4 regions of the Streptomyces sp. NPDC029044 genome follow, and region 2 is predicted to be linked to each of the others. Evidence: riboswitches for the same ligand, from Rfam matches in the RefSeq annotation. Region 2 holds a riboswitch; each other region holds the start of a gene.
What was found. A riboswitch is a leader RNA that binds a small molecule or an ion and turns the genes downstream of it on or off. The one in region 2 is predicted to bind cobalamin.

Region 1: it holds a riboswitch for cobalamin, as region 2 does, so the genes downstream of both, AB0E85_RS05115 (prenyltransferase/squalene oxidase repeat-containing protein) here and AB0E85_RS23735 (ABC transporter substrate-binding protein) in region 2, are expected to answer to the same signal.
Region 3: it holds a riboswitch for cobalamin, as region 2 does, so the genes downstream of both, AB0E85_RS19535 (energy-coupling factor ABC transporter permease) here and AB0E85_RS23735 (ABC transporter substrate-binding protein) in region 2, are expected to answer to the same signal.
Region 4: it holds a riboswitch for cobalamin, as region 2 does, so the genes downstream of both, AB0E85_RS14940 (ABC transporter substrate-binding protein) here and AB0E85_RS23735 (ABC transporter substrate-binding protein) in region 2, are expected to answer to the same signal.

What each region holds. Positions count from the first base shown of each region.
Region 1 is NZ_JBEZWN010000004.1:42,512-46,018, forward strand. Features, by position in the region: gene AB0E85_RS05110 (SCO2322 family protein) at 1-466, opposite strand, end outside; gene AB0E85_RS05115 (prenyltransferase/squalene oxidase repeat-containing protein) at 463-1,677, opposite strand; cobalamin riboswitch at 1,787-1,922, opposite strand; gene AB0E85_RS05120 (phosphotransferase) at 2,094-2,774, shown strand; gene AB0E85_RS05125 (SAM-dependent methyltransferase) at 2,810-3,507, shown strand, end outside.
Region 2 is NZ_JBEZWN010000031.1:72,583-76,089, forward strand. Features, by position in the region: gene AB0E85_RS23725 (MFS transporter) at 1-734, shown strand, start outside; gene AB0E85_RS23730 (class I SAM-dependent methyltransferase) at 703-1,452, shown strand; cobalamin riboswitch at 1,508-1,690, shown strand; gene AB0E85_RS23735 (ABC transporter substrate-binding protein) at 1,720-2,754, shown strand; gene AB0E85_RS23740 (iron ABC transporter permease) at 2,790-3,507, shown strand, end outside.
Region 3 is NZ_JBEZWN010000022.1:43,961-47,467, forward strand. Features, by position in the region: gene AB0E85_RS19530 (protein kinase) at 1-1,043, shown strand, start outside; cobalamin riboswitch at 1,172-1,357, shown strand; gene AB0E85_RS19535 (energy-coupling factor ABC transporter permease) at 1,387-2,094, shown strand; gene AB0E85_RS19540 (energy-coupling factor ABC transporter substrate-binding protein) at 2,091-2,459, shown strand; gene cbiQ (cobalt ECF transporter T component CbiQ) at 2,466-3,215, shown strand; gene AB0E85_RS19550 (ATP-binding cassette domain-containing protein) at 3,212-3,507, shown strand, end outside.
Region 4 is NZ_JBEZWN010000014.1:55,732-59,238, forward strand. Features, by position in the region: gene AB0E85_RS14930 (ABC transporter ATP-binding protein) at 1-114, opposite strand, end outside; gene AB0E85_RS14935 (iron chelate uptake ABC transporter family permease subunit) at 150-1,142, opposite strand; gene AB0E85_RS14940 (ABC transporter substrate-binding protein) at 1,199-2,215, opposite strand; cobalamin riboswitch at 2,285-2,475, opposite strand; gene AB0E85_RS14945 (CoA-binding protein) at 2,560-2,988, shown strand; gene AB0E85_RS14950 (APC family permease) at 3,122-3,507, shown strand, end outside.

The sequences.
Region 1 (3,507 bases), on a different contig from region 2:
GATAGCCCGAGATCGCGCAGAGCAGGGCGTCGGTGTCGTAGCGCAGCGGCTTGGCCACCGCCGCCAGGGCCTCGGCCGTCGTCGCGTCGGGGGAGACGCGGGCGCAGGCCGTGCGGGCGGCGGGCGGGGATTCGCCCCCGGGTGCGTCCGACGGTGTGCCGAAGTCGATGACCAGGGCCACCCGCTTCCTGCCGTCCTGCGCGGGCGTCTTCGCGCAGATCGTCGCGAAGTCGGCGGTGCCGCGCGGCCGGACCGCGCTCGCGGAGTCCTCGCTCACCGCGAAGCGGAAGCCCTGGACGTCGCCGTCGGACGGGCGGACCAGGGACGGGCCCTGGGTGGCGTAGACCCAGCGGCCGGCGTCGCGCTCCCAGAACGACCAGTACCGGTAACCGGCGGCCTGGGCCTGGCCCGCGCCCGCGCCCAGCAGGAGCGAGGCCAGGAGGAGGAGAACGGCCCGGCGGATCACAGCTGCTGCTGCTTCTTGCGGCCGGTGAACAGGAACCCGATGCCGATGCCGGCGACCAGGCAGACGCCGACGTACCACCAGACCCCGAAGAAGTCCGAGCCGGAGTCCTCCTTCTCGTCCGAGGCCTTGGCCGCGGACTTCCCGGCGGCCTGCGGGGCCGGGCCCGTCGCGCCCAGCTGCTTGACGAGGTCCGCGCCGCCGAAGTCACGCGGGTTCGTGCCTGTCGCGTGGGCGGCGAAGATCAGCTGGGCGTAGGCGGCCGGACCGCTCTGCGCGGCCCAGGAAGCGGAGTTCTTCTCCAGCCACCGCACGGACTTCTCCGCCTGCGCGGTGTCCCCCTGCGCGGCGAGCGCGACGACCGCGTCGGCGGTGTTGCCGAAGTCGGGCTGGGGCTCGGCACCGGCCAGCGCGGACATGAGGTGGTTGCCGTCCTTGGCCAGGGCGGCGGTGAGGTAGCCCGCGCCGTTCGCCGCCGCCTGCTGCGGCGTCGCGGCCTTCTCGCAGGTGGCGTCGGACTTCTTGCCGGGCTCGACGACCATGCCCTTGCCCAGCGCGCCGAGCACACCGGCCGCTGTGGCGTCCGCGTTGGCGGCGAGCTCGCCCTTCTTGTCCGGCTGGAACGCGAAGGCGCCGTCACCGTCCCCGCCGCAGGGCAGGGCGAGCTTCAGCAGCGCGTCGTGGGGGGACTTGCCGTCCTTCTCGACCTGGTCCGGCTTCTCGCCCGCGGCGGCGAGCGCGCCGATGACGACCGACGTCGAGTTGGTGTCGCTGGCCCCGCCCGGCGAGTAGCCCCAGCCGCCGTCCTCGTTCTGGACGGACTTCAGCCAGCCGACGGCCTTGCGGGTGACGCCGTCGTGCCCGCCGAGCGCGGCCAAGGCCTGCACGGCGGCGGACGTGGCGTTGGTGTCGAGCATGGTCTTGGCGTCGCACGCGGTGGTGGGGTCGGGCCGGTAGGAGGCGAAGCCGCCGTCCGCGCACTGCTGGCGCACCAGCCACCGCACGGACTTCTCCGCCGGCTTCACCCCCGTGGTGTCCTGCGCGAGCAGCGCGAGCGACTGGCGCCAGACGCCGTCGAACTTCGGGTCCTTGTCGCCGTACAGGGCGGAGGGGAACGCCTGGGAGGGCGACGGGGACGGGTCGGCGGCGGCCGGGGTGGCGGCGCCGATCACGGCGACGGCGGCCAGGACCGCGGCGCTGCGGCGGACGTTCATGATCGGCGGGTGCCTCTCCCTGTGGGGGAGCCGGGCAGCACGGGACACCCCGGCGGCTCGGCTCCGTATACCTCGACGGTGCCGTGCCCGGCGGTCTGCCGGGCACGCGAGCCGGTCACGAACCGTACGGGGCGATCCGGCTCACCACCTCGGGCGGTGGTTCACGGTTGCGGGTCAGCGCCGGAATTGCACCGGCTTCCCCCCGTACGGTGTGATGACGACCCGCTTACTGTACCCGGACGTAGGAAACCGGCCGAGGGGGCCGGGTGGGGGCTTGGTCACGTGCGGGCGGGGACGGGCAGCGCGGCGGCTTGGCCCCATGCCGGGTGTGGGGAGGCCTGGTCCGGGGCCGGGCGGCGAAGGGGTTGGCGCTCTCGGCCCGGTGGGGGCGCCGCGGATGCGGGTAGCTTCGCTTCATGCCGATCACGCCGCCGCCGGGACAGCTGCTCGGATCCGGGCGCCGGGCCGATGTGTTCGAGATCGACGCGGCGTGGGTGCTGCGTCGGGAGCGTGAGGGCAGGGGTGACGCGGTGGCCGAGGGGGCCGTGATGGAGCACGTGCGCGCCCACGGTTATCCCGTTCCCCGGGTCCGGCCCTCCGGTTCGCGCACCGACCTGGTGATGGAGCGGCTCTCCGGCCCGACCATGCTCCAGGCCTGCCTCGCCGGCACCCTGGACGTGGCCGAGGCAGGGCGCATCCTCGCCAGGTTGCTGCGCGACCTGCACGCCGTCCCCGCCCTGCGCGCCACCGACCCGGCCGTCCGTGTCCTGCACCTGGACCTGCACCCGGAGAACGTGATCATCACCCCCGACGGTCCCCGCGTCATCGACTGGTCGGACGCGGAGGAGGGCGACCCGGGGCTGGACTGGGCGGCGACCGCGGTGGTCCTCGCGCAGGCCGCCGTCGCCGGCGACTCCCTCTCCGCACCGGCAGACACCATGCTGACCGCCCTCCTCGACGGCCCGTCCCCGCTCTCCCGCACAGCCCTGACCGAGGCCCTGCGCCGCCGGGGTGCCAATCCGACGATGGGCCGAGCCGAGGTCGAACTCCTGGAAAGCGCAGAGGAGTTGATCCTCTCCCGGACGCGGACCGGCTAACGTGGGGCTTCCCGACCACTCACGCAGGAGCGTCCATGACCGACCAGGCGGAGAACCCCGAGCAGGAGCCGTTCCCCAAGATCGACACCTCGGTGCCGCACTCGGCCCGGATCTGGAACTACTGGCTGGGCGGGAAGGACAACTACGAAGTCGACCGGGTGGCCGGTGACGCGTTCCGCGAGATCTTCCCCGGCATCGAGACCGGCGCCCGCGCCGCCCGCTACTTCCTCGCCCGGGCCGTCCGTCACCTGGCCGCCGAGGAGGGCATCCGCCAGTTCCTGGACATCGGCACCGGCCTGCCCAACGTCGACAACACCCACCAGATCGCCCAGCGCGTGGCCCCGGAGAGCCGGATCGTCTACGTCGACAACGACCCCCTGGTGCTGGCCCACGCCCGCGCGCTGCTCACCAGCACACCGGAAGGCGTCACCAACTACGTGGACGCCGACCTGCGCGAGCCGGGCACGATCGTCCGCGAGGCCGGGAAGACCCTGGACTTCGACCGGCCCGTCGCCCTCATGCTGATGGGCATCCTGGGCCACATCGAGGACCACGACGAGGCCCGCTCGATCGTCCGGCAGCTCGTGGACGCCCTGCCCCCCGGCAGCTACCTCGTGCAGTACGACTCCACCGACACCAGCGAGGAGTACGTCCGCGCCATCCAGCAGTACAACGACGGCGGTTCGATCCCGTACATCCTGCGCAGCCCCGAGCAGATCGCGCGCTACTTCGA
Region 2 (3,507 bases):
CGCCCGGCTGGCTGTTCATCGCCGTCACGGCGCTGTTCGTCCTGGTCACGGCGGGCCACGCACGGCTTCCCGCGACGACCGCACAGGAACATCCGTCCGAGCAGGGCCTGCTGACCGGCATCGCGCTCCTGCCCTTCGCCACCAACGCGCTCGCCTTCTACCTCTACTTCCACTTCCAGCACTTCTTGGCGGTGTACGCAGCCGAACGGGCCTCCAGCACGTTCTACAGCCTCGTCCTGCTCCTCTGCTTCGTACTGGTGATCGTCGTCCAGCCCCTCGCCTCCGGCCTGATCCGGCGCATGCCCTACGCGACGGCCCTGGCGGTGGGCTTCGGGGGCCTGGCTGCCGGGCTGGCCGTGCTGACGATCGGTACCCGGCCCGCGCTCCTCGCGGGCGGAGCGCTGATCACCCTGGGCGACATCGTCCTGTTCCTGAAGAACGACCTGGAGGCCCTGTCCCGCAGCCCGCGCTCCGACGCCGTGGTCTTCGGTCAGCAACGGCTGGCCGCGGGGCTCGGCGCCTGCGCCAGTGGCGTACTCGGCGGCCAGCTCTACGGCCTCACCGAACACGCCGGGAGCACCGGCTGGTTCTGGCTGCTGGCCGCCGCACAGTGCCTGCTGCTGCCCCCAGTACTGCTGGCGCTGCGCGACCGCACGCCGAATCACCCCCAACCACACGACGACGAAGGAGCACTGAGACCGCATGACACGGACGGGCGGGTTCCAGGACGATGACTTCTGGACGGAGTTCCACGACTTCCTCTTCTCCGATCAACGCCACACGCAGGCCGAGGAACTGCTGGCCACCTCTCCTCTGCTGTCCTTCCCGGCCGGCGCCCGGGTGCTGGACCTGTGCTGCGGCCCCGGCGTGTTCACCGTGCCGCTCGCCCGCCGCGGCCACGACGTCACCGGTGTCGACCTGAGCCCGGCCATGCTGGAACGGGCCCGCAAGCGAACCGCCGAGGCAGGCGCCCAGGTCACCTACGTACAGGCCGACGCACGGGCATACGAGGCACCGGGCGCCTTCGACGTCGTCCTCAACATGTTCACCTCGTTCGGCTACTTCGAGGATCCCGCCGACAACGCCCGTGTGCTGCGCGTGATGCACGACTGCCTGGCTCCCGGAGGCACCCTCGTCCTGGACCTCGCCGGCAAGGAACTGCTGGCCCGCAAGGTCACCCCGCCGAAGGTGGTGCGGCGGGGCGAGGACCTGATGGTGCAGACCGACAGCGTGCAGGACGACTGGGCGCGGCTGCGCAGCGACTGGGTGCTGGTGCGGGGCGAGCGAGTGACGCGGGCCACCCTGGTGTGGTTCGTGTACAGCGCGGTCGAGCTGCGGCGCATGGCCGAGGAGGCGGGGTTCGGCCGCGTGGAGGTCTTCGGCGGGTTCGACGGCCGCCCCTACGACGAGAACGCCGAGCGGCTGGTGCTGCGGGCGGTCCGCGAGGGGTGACCGGTGGCACGGGGGCGTGCGATCGGGCCCGCGCGCCCTTTTGGCCTGGACTCGGCAGATCGTAGTATCACCGGGTCATCGCCGCGACGGGAGACAGGAAGCCGGTGCGAATCCGGCACGGTCCCGCCACTGTGACCGGGGAGTGCACCCTTCGACACGCCACTGCGCGCCGCGCGGGAAGGCAAGGGGGAGCGTCGATCCGGGAGTCAGGACACTGGCCTGTCGCGGGCCCGATCCGAGGAGCGCGGACTCCGCAGGAGGCTTCACGTGTACGACCGTCCCCCGCTGTTCACACCTGCCCGCAGGCGGCATGCCCTGCGTGCGACAGCCGCTGCCGTCGCCGCGTGCGCGGCCCTGCTGACCGCTGGCTGCGGCTCGTCGCAGGACACCACCGAGGACACGAAGGCCCCGGCCCCTTCGGCGGCGGGCTTCCCCGTCACGATCGACAACTGCGGTGTGAAGACGACGTACGACAAGCCGCCCTCCCGCGTCGTCACCATCCACCAGCACCCGGCGGAACTCATGCTCGCCCTCGGTCTGAAGGACCGTATGGTCGGCACCGCCTTCCCCGACTCGGCCGTCCTGCCCGAACTGAAGAAGGACTACGAGGCGATCCCGGAACTGGCGAAGAAGGAGCCGTCGTTCGAGACGGTCCTGGAGGCAGAGCCCGACCTCGTCTACGGCGGCTACGGCAGCGCCTTCGCCGAGAAGGAGGGCCGCTCCCGCAAGGCGTTCGCCGACGCCGGCATCGACACGCATCTCAACCGCGAGTACTGCGGCAAGAAGCGGGTCACGATGAAGGACACCTACGACGAGATCCGCACCATCGGCAAGATCTTCGGCGTCCCGGACCGGGCGGACGAGCTGGTCGCCGACCTCACCGGTCGCGTCGACAAGGCCTCCGCCAAGGTCGAGGGCGAAGCCGAGGTGCCCGTCTTCGTCTACGACAGCGGCGACAAGACCGCCTTCACCGCCGGGGGGAAGAGCCTCGGCACCGAGCTGATCCGGCTGGCCGGCGGCAAGAACGTCTTCGCCGACCTCGACGACGTCTTCGGCGACGTCTCCTGGGAACAGGTCGTCGAACGCAAGCCCGAAGTCATCGCCATCTACGACTACGCCGGCGCCGGAAGCGTCGAGCAGAAGAAGAAGTTCCTGCTCTCCCAGCCCGCCCTGGAGGACGTGCCCGCGGTCAAGAACAAGCGGTTCGTCGTCCTGCCGCTGACCGCGACGCTGGTCGGTATCCGCTCGGCCTACGCGGTCGAGGACCTGGCCCGCGGCATCCACCCCGAGAGCTTCGCGTGACGACTCCGATCGTCCGAGCCGACACCCGACGGGCCGTGCCACAACAGCACAAGGGCGACGGGCGAGCCGGCCGGGCCGGTCTCACCGTCACTCTCGTCGCCCTGGCCGCCCTTCTGGTGATCTCCGCCACCGCCGGCCTGGCCATCGGCTCGGTGCAGGTGCCGCCCGGCCAGGTGTGGGGCATCGTGACGCACACACTGGGGGCGGGCTGGGTCGAACCGGACTGGTCGCGGGCGCGGGAGACCATCGTGCTGGACGTCCGCGCGCCGCGCGTGCTGCTCGGCGCGGTGGCCGGCGCCGGACTCGCCATGGTGGGCACCGCCCTGCAGGCCCTGATCCGCAACCCGCTCGCCGAGCCCTACCTGCTCGGCGTCTCCTCCGGGGCGTCCCTGGGCGCCGTCACGGTGATCGTGTTCGGGGTGACCCTGTTCGGGCCGGTGTCGCTGTCGGTCGCCGCGTTCGCAGGCGCGCTCGGCGCGCTGCTCCTCGTCTACGCCACCGCCCGCACCGGCGGGCGCATCACCTCGGCACGGCTGGTCCTCTCCGGGGTGGCCATCGCCTCGGTGCTCACCGCCGTACTGGACCTGCTGCTGCTCACGACCGACCGGGGCAACGAGGCCCGCGCGGTCCTCGCCTGGACCCTCGGCGGCCTCGGCGGTGTCAACTGGGACACCCTCTGGCTGCCGAGCGGCGCCCTGCTCCTGGGCATCGCCGTCCTCATGGTCCAGGCCCGCAACCTGAACCTGCTGCTCG
Region 3 (3,507 bases), on a different contig from region 2:
GGGACGTCAAACCCGCCAACCTGCTGCTGGACACGCACGGCACGCTGAAGATCGGCGACTTCGGCATCGCGCGGTTCCTCGACGACCCCGGCGCCGCGCTCACCGCCACCGGCCAGATCGTCGGCACCGGCCTCTACCTCGCGCCCGAACGGGCCCTGGGCAAGCCCGCGGGGCCCGCCTCCGACATGTACTCCCTGGGCTGCGTGCTCTACCAGCTCCTCAGCGGCCGCCCGCCGTTCCAGGCCGACACCGCCGTCGCCCTCCTGCACCAGCACCTCGACTCGGCACCCGTGCCGCCCCGCGAGCTCGGTGTCGCCGAACTTCCCCCGGCGTTCGAGAACTACCTGCTCGGGCTGCTCGCCAAACAGCCCGAGGACCGGCCCACCGCCGAGCAGGCCGCCGAGTGGTTCGCCGGGGGCGCCTGGCGGGGCCTGCCCGAACCGCTGCCCGAGGTCTCACCGCCGCTGCGGCCGGACACGTCGTCCGCGTCGGCCCATACCGGGCCGGGCCCGTACGCGGCTGCCGAGACCAGCCACCCGACCACGTACGCCCTGCCGGCGGCCCCGGGGCACCGCACCGCCGCCCGGGCGGCCCAGGCGGGGCGTTCGGGCCGGGCCCGAGGGCGCGGCGGGCTCGGCAGCCGGTCGAGAGTGGCCGCGACGGCCGCCGCCGCGGCGCTGTTCCTCGCCGCGATGCTCCTCGGCATGCGCTGGTTCTCGCCCGACACGACCACCGAGGGCAGCGAACCCGACGCGTCCCCGACCGCGAGCAGCCCCGCGGCCACCCCGTCCGAGGACTCCGCCTCGCCCATCACCTCCGATCCGGGGGCCGGCCGGCAGGTCGCCACCACGCCGACCACCGGCACCGTGGCCGAGGTCACTCCGTCCACGCCGCCCGCCTCCCCGGCCCCTCCCCCGCCGGCCTCCGGCGAGCCGACTCCGACGCAGGCGGCGGGCGACGCCGGACCGGAGCAGCCGACGCCGGAACAGCCGGTCCCGGCCGGGGACGACGGGGAGGGCGACGACGGCGGGGACGACGACTGACCGGGCCCCGGCGCGTCCCCGCACCCTGAGCGCCCGAGCACGTGGATCAGCCGGCGGATGCGCCGGTGTGCGAGCGGGCGCCCCCTCGCGCGCCCCTCGGGCGGCTTGTCATCGCCCTTACCCCGGCCTTATTGTCACCAGGCCTTGGTGAACGGGAAATCCGGTGTGATGCCGGTGCGGCCCTCGCCACTGTGAATCGGGAAGTCCGGCTCCAGCCCTCACGGGCGGCCACTGGGTCCTTGTGACCCGGGAAGGCGGAGTCCGGGCGGTGGTACCCGTCAGCCAGGAGACCGGCCAAGGCGCGTCAACCATCCACGAGGTGCTGGAGAGGGTCTGCTGAGCCATGCACATAGCCGAGGGTTTCCTTCCTCCGGCGCACGCGGTCGCCTGGGGCGTCGCGTCGGCGCCGTTCGTCGTCCACGGGGTCCGGTCACTCACCCGTGAAGTGCGCGAGCACCCCGAGAGCACGCTGCTCCTCGGTGCCTCCGGCGCCTTCACGTTCGTCCTGTCCGCCCTGAAACTGCCGTCCGTCACCGGCAGTTGCTCGCACCCCACCGGCACGGGCCTGGGAGCCATCCTGTTCCGGCCGCCCATCATGGCGGTGCTGGGCACCATCACCCTGCTCTTCCAGGCGCTGTTGCTCGCGCACGGCGGCCTGACCACGCTCGGCGCCAACGTCTTCTCCATGGCGATCGTCGGCCCCTGGGCCGGATACGCCGTCTACAAGCTGCTGCGGCGCTCCAACGCGCCGCTGATGGTGGCGGTGTTCTCCGGCGCGTTCGTCGCCGACCTGTCCACCTACTGCGTCACCAGCGTGCAGCTGGCGCTCGCGTTCCCCGACCCGGGCAGCGGATTCCTGGGCGCCCTCGGCAAGTTCGGTTCCATCTTCGCCGTCACGCAGATCCCGCTCGCGGTGAGCGAGGGCCTGCTGACCGTGCTCGTGATGCGGCTGCTGGTGCAGTCGAGCAAGGGCGAGCTGACCCGGCTGGGCGTGCTCCTCGCCAAGAAGCAGGCGCGGACCGAGACGGAGACCGAGGCGGTGGCCCGATGAGCCGGAACACGAAGATCAACCTGGTGCTGCTGTTCGCCGTGGCCGCGCTGGCCGTGCTGCCCTTGGCGCTGGGCCTCGGCGACCACAAGAAGGAGCCGTTCACGGGTGCCGACGCCGAGGCCGAGACGGCGATCACCGAGCTGAAGCCGGACTACGAGCCGTGGTTCTCGCCGCTGTACGAGCCGCCGTCCGGCGAGATCGAGTCGGCGCTGTTCGCCCTCCAGGCGGCCCTCGGTGCCGGGGTCCTCGCCTACTACTTCGGTCTGCGCCGGGGACGTCGGCAGGGCGAGCAGCGGGCGCTGGAGCGGGAGGCCGACAGCGCGCCCACCGGCGCCGCCGGGAAGTCCGCGGCGGAACGGGACTGAGCCAGGGTGCTGCCGATCGACGCGGCGGCGCACAGCAGTCGCTGGCGCCGCCGCCATCCCGTGGACAAGGCCGTGCTCGGGCTCGGTCTCACCGTGCTCGCGATCTCCCTGCCGCCCTGGCCGGGCGCGGCCCTGGTCCTCCTGACGGCCCTGGTCGTGCTGCTGGGTCCGGCCGGTGTGCCCGGGCGGCGGCTGTGGCGGGCCTACCGGGTCCCGCTGGGCTTCTGCGTGACCGGCGCGCTCACGCTGCTCGTCCAGGTGGGCGGCACGGGCGGGTTCGTCTCCCTCGCCCCTGACGGGCCGGTCCGGGCCGGGGAGTTGCTGCTGCGGACCTCGGCGGCCTCCCTGGGCGTGCTGCTGTTCGCCTTCACCACGCCCATGTCCGACCTGCTGCCCCGCCTGGTCCGGGCCGGGGTCCCCGCGCCGGTCGTCGACGTGGCGCTGGTGACGTACCGGATGAGTTTCCTGCTGCTGGACTCGATGCGGCGCATCCGGGAGGCCCAGGCGGCCCGGCTCGGGCACACCGGCCGGGCCGCGGAGTGGCGTTCGCTGGCCGGGCTCGGCGCCACCGCGTTCGTCCGGGCCTTCGACCGGGCGACCCGTCTCCAGGCCGGACTCGCCGGGCGGGGCTATGACGGCACCCTGCGCGTCCTGGTGCCCGAGGCCCGGGTCTCGGTGCGCTTCACGGCCGCCAGTTGTGCGCTGCTCGCAACGCTGGCCGCCCTCACCCTCGTACTGGAAAGGCCGCTGACATGAGCGAGCCCGCCCTCGTCGCCCTGCGGGGCGCGACCTACGCCTACGAGGACGGCCCCACCGTGCTCAGCGGGCTCGACTTCGAGATCCGGCAGGGCCGGGCGCTCGCGCTGCTCGGCCGCAACGGCAGCGGGAAGACCACGCTGATGCGGCTGCTCTCCGGCGGACTGCGGCCGCAGGAGGGCCGGCTGACGGTCGCGGGGCAGCCGGTGGCGTACGACCGCAAGGGCCTGACCCGGCTGCGGACCACCGTGCAGCTGGTGGTGCAGGACCCGGACGACCAGCTGTTCGCGGC
Region 4 (3,507 bases), on a different contig from region 2:
GGAGCCGGTTTCGGGCGCGAGGGTGACGCCGTCCAGGATGAGGTTCCCGTCGGCGCGGCGGCTGACCCGGTCGGCCCGCAGCCCCGCCCCCACGGATGCTCCCGCGCCACTCACCGCGCCCTCCGCCCCCACCGGTGCCCCCGCGCCGCTCACCGTGCCCTCCGCGTCCGGTACAGCACCGCCACGAACGCCGGCACCCCGATCAGCGACGTCACGACCCCCACCGGAACCTCCTGCGGTTCGAGGACCGTCCGGGCGAGGGTGTCCACCCACACCAGGAAGACCGCTCCCGCGAGGGCGGTGACCGGCAGCAGCCGCGCGTGCCCCGGGCCGGTCAGGGCCCGGGCAGCGTGCGGCAGGACCAGTCCCACGAAGCCGATCGCCCCGGCCGAGCTGACCAGCGCGGCCGTGAGCAGGGCCGTGACGCACAGCAGCACCAGGCGGGTGCGGGCGACGGACACCCCGAGCGCGGCCGCCGCGTCCTGCCCGAAGGCGAAGGCGTCGAGGGTGCGGGCGTAGGACAGGCACACCACCAGTGCCACGGCCAGCACGGCCAGGCACAGCCACACGTCGGTCCAGCCGGCGCCGCCGAGCGAGCCGAGGAGCCAGAACAGCACGCCGCGGGTCGTCTCGGCGTCGGCGGAGGTCATCACGACGAACGAGGTGAGCGCCGAGAAGAGCTGCATGGCGGCGACGCCCGCGAGGACGACCCGGTCGGTGGTGCCGCCGAGGGTGTGGCTGAGCAGCAGGACCAGCGCGAACGACAGCAGGGCGCCGAGGAACGCGCCGGCGGACACCGACAGGGCGCCGCCGCCCGCGCCGAGCACGACCACGAGGACCGCTCCGGTGGAGGCGCCCGAGGACACCCCGAGCACGAAGGGGTCGGCGAGCGGGTTGCGCAGCAGCGACTGCATCACCGCCCCGCAGACGGCGAGTCCGGCCCCGCACACGGCCGCGAGCAGGGTGCGGGGCAGCCGCAGCTGCCAGACGATGCCGTCCCGGATCGGTGTCAGGTCCGAGCTGCCGAGGCCGACGCGGGCGGCCACGACGGACCACACGTCGGCGACGCGGATGTCGGCGGGACCGATGGTGATGGCCACGGCGAGGGAGGCGACGAGGGCGGCCGCCCCGGCCGCCCCCAGTGCGAGCCCGGTCCGCCGCCGGGGCCGGGCCGCGACACCCGGCACACTCCCGGCGGTCACTTCACCAGCCCGAACCGGCGCAGTCCGGCGGCCACCTGTTCCACGCCCTCTACGGTGCGGATGGTCGGGTTCATGGCCTGCCCGCTGAGCAGCACGTACCGCTTGTGCCGGACGGCGTCCATGTTCCGGGTGACCGGGTTGGACTCCAGGAAGGCGATCTTCCTGGCGGCCGACTCGGCGGTCTGCGACTTACGGGTCAGATCGCCGATGACGAGGACGTCGGGGTCGCGGTCGGCGACCGTCTCCCAGTTGATCTGGGGCCACTCCTCGTGCGTGTCGTCGAAGACGTTCTTCGCGCCGAGGGCCCGGGTGATGATGCCGGGCGCCCCGCAACAGCCCGCCATGTAGGGGGACTCGGAGTTCGCGAACCAGTACAGGAGGGTGACGTCGGAGGCGTCGGTACCGGCGGTGGCCTTCTTCACGCGCTGCCGGAGGGAGGCCACGAGCGCGTCGCCGCGCTTCTTCACCCCGAACACGGTCGCGAGGTCGCGTACCTCGCCGTAGACGGTGTCGATGCCCAGGGCCTTGTCGCGGGCGCCGTCGCCGCCGCCCGAGTTGTCCTTGCCGGCGCAGTCGGACGGGGAGACGTAGGTGGGGACGCCGAGCTTCTCGAACTGCTCGCGGGTGGCGACGCCGCCCTTGCCGAGGGTGGAGACGAAGGAGGCGGCGACGAAGTCGGGTTCGGTGTCCAGGACGCGTTCGAAGGAGGGGTTGTTGTCGGCGATGCGCGGCACCTCCGCTTCGTCCTTCTCCAGCCCCTTCATCACGGGGTCGGTCCAGGTGGCCGTGCCCGCGAGGCGGTCGGCGAGGCCCAGGGAGAGCAGGATCTCGGTGGTGCCCTGGTTGAGGGACACGGCGTGCCGCGGCGGGGCCGCCACCCGGACGTCGTGCCCGCAGTTGTTGAGGGTGACGGCGGCCTTGGCGTCGGTGGACGCGGTGCCGCCGCAGCCGGTCAGGAGCAGGGAGCCGGCCGCGAGCAGGGCGGCGGCACGGGCGGGTCGGGCGAGGGGCACGAAGAACCAGTCCTCAGGCGTCGAGGGCCCATTCGCGGGGCCCGGTCGTACGGTGCTCCCCCGCCGCACGCGGCCGCGGGGGCCGCCAGCAGGTCTTCGGACTCGGGTTCACCCGGATCGGGGCGCCTTCCCGGACGTCCGCGAGGAAGTCCAGTGGCCGAGGCCCCGCCCGTCCCCCTCACCGCTGCGCGTCAGTTCCGGATTCACACCGGATTCCCTGACCCACGTACATGGGTTCGACTGGCCTCGGCAAGCTATCACGGGACGTCCGGGAATCACCGCGCGTCCTGCGTCGTTGCCCGCAGAGCAGTGCAGTGCGTCCACGACTGACGAGGAGGCCGCCGGTGTACGGCGACGAGGCAACGGTCCGCAGGATCCTCACCGAGCTCGGCGACACCTGGGCCGTGGTCGGCCTGTCGTCGAACCGGCAGCGGGCGGCGTACGGCGTGGCAGCCGTGCTCCGGCGCTTCGGCAAGCGCGTCGTGCCGGTGCACCCGAAGGCGGAGACGGTGCACGGGGAGAAGGGGTACGCGAGCCTGGCGGACATCCCCTTCGACGTGGACGTCGTCGACGTGTTCGTGAACAGCGACCTCGCCGGAGCCGTCGCGGACGAGGCGGTCGCCAAGGGCGCGAAGGGCGTCTGGTTCCAACTGGGTGTCATCGACGAGGCGGCGTACGACCGGACCCGCGCGGCGGGCCTGGAGATGGTGATGGACCGCTGCCCGGCGATCGAGATCCCACGGCTGTCTCATCACCGCGTACAGGAATCCTGAAGCGTTCCCCACGAAATACCCGCACCCGGTCAAGGGTGCACAACTCGTCTTCTGCGGCCGGCCGGCCGATTCCTAACCTGAGGCCTCTTGCTCCCCGAACTCCCCGAGTTCATCTTCGAGAGGCCCTGTATTCATGGAAAGAGACGGCCTGCGCCGGGATGTCGGGCTGATCGGGCTCATGTGGGCGTCCGTCGGTTCCATCATCGGCTCGGGCTGGCTGTACGGCGCCGAGAAGGCGGTCGTGGTGGCCGGCCCCGCGGCGATCCTGTCCTGGCTCATCGGCGCCGTGGCGATCGTGCTGCTGGCGCTGGTGCACGCGGAACTGGGTGGCATGTTCCCGGTCGCGGGCGGCACGGCCCGGTATCCGCACTACGCGTTCGGCGGGCTGGCCGGCATGTCCTTCGGCTGGTTCTCCTGGCTCCAGGCGGCGACCGTGGCACCGATCGAGGTCGAGGCCATGATCGGCTACGCCGGGCACTGGCACTGGGCCCAGGGCTTCCAGCACGCGAAGGACGGGAC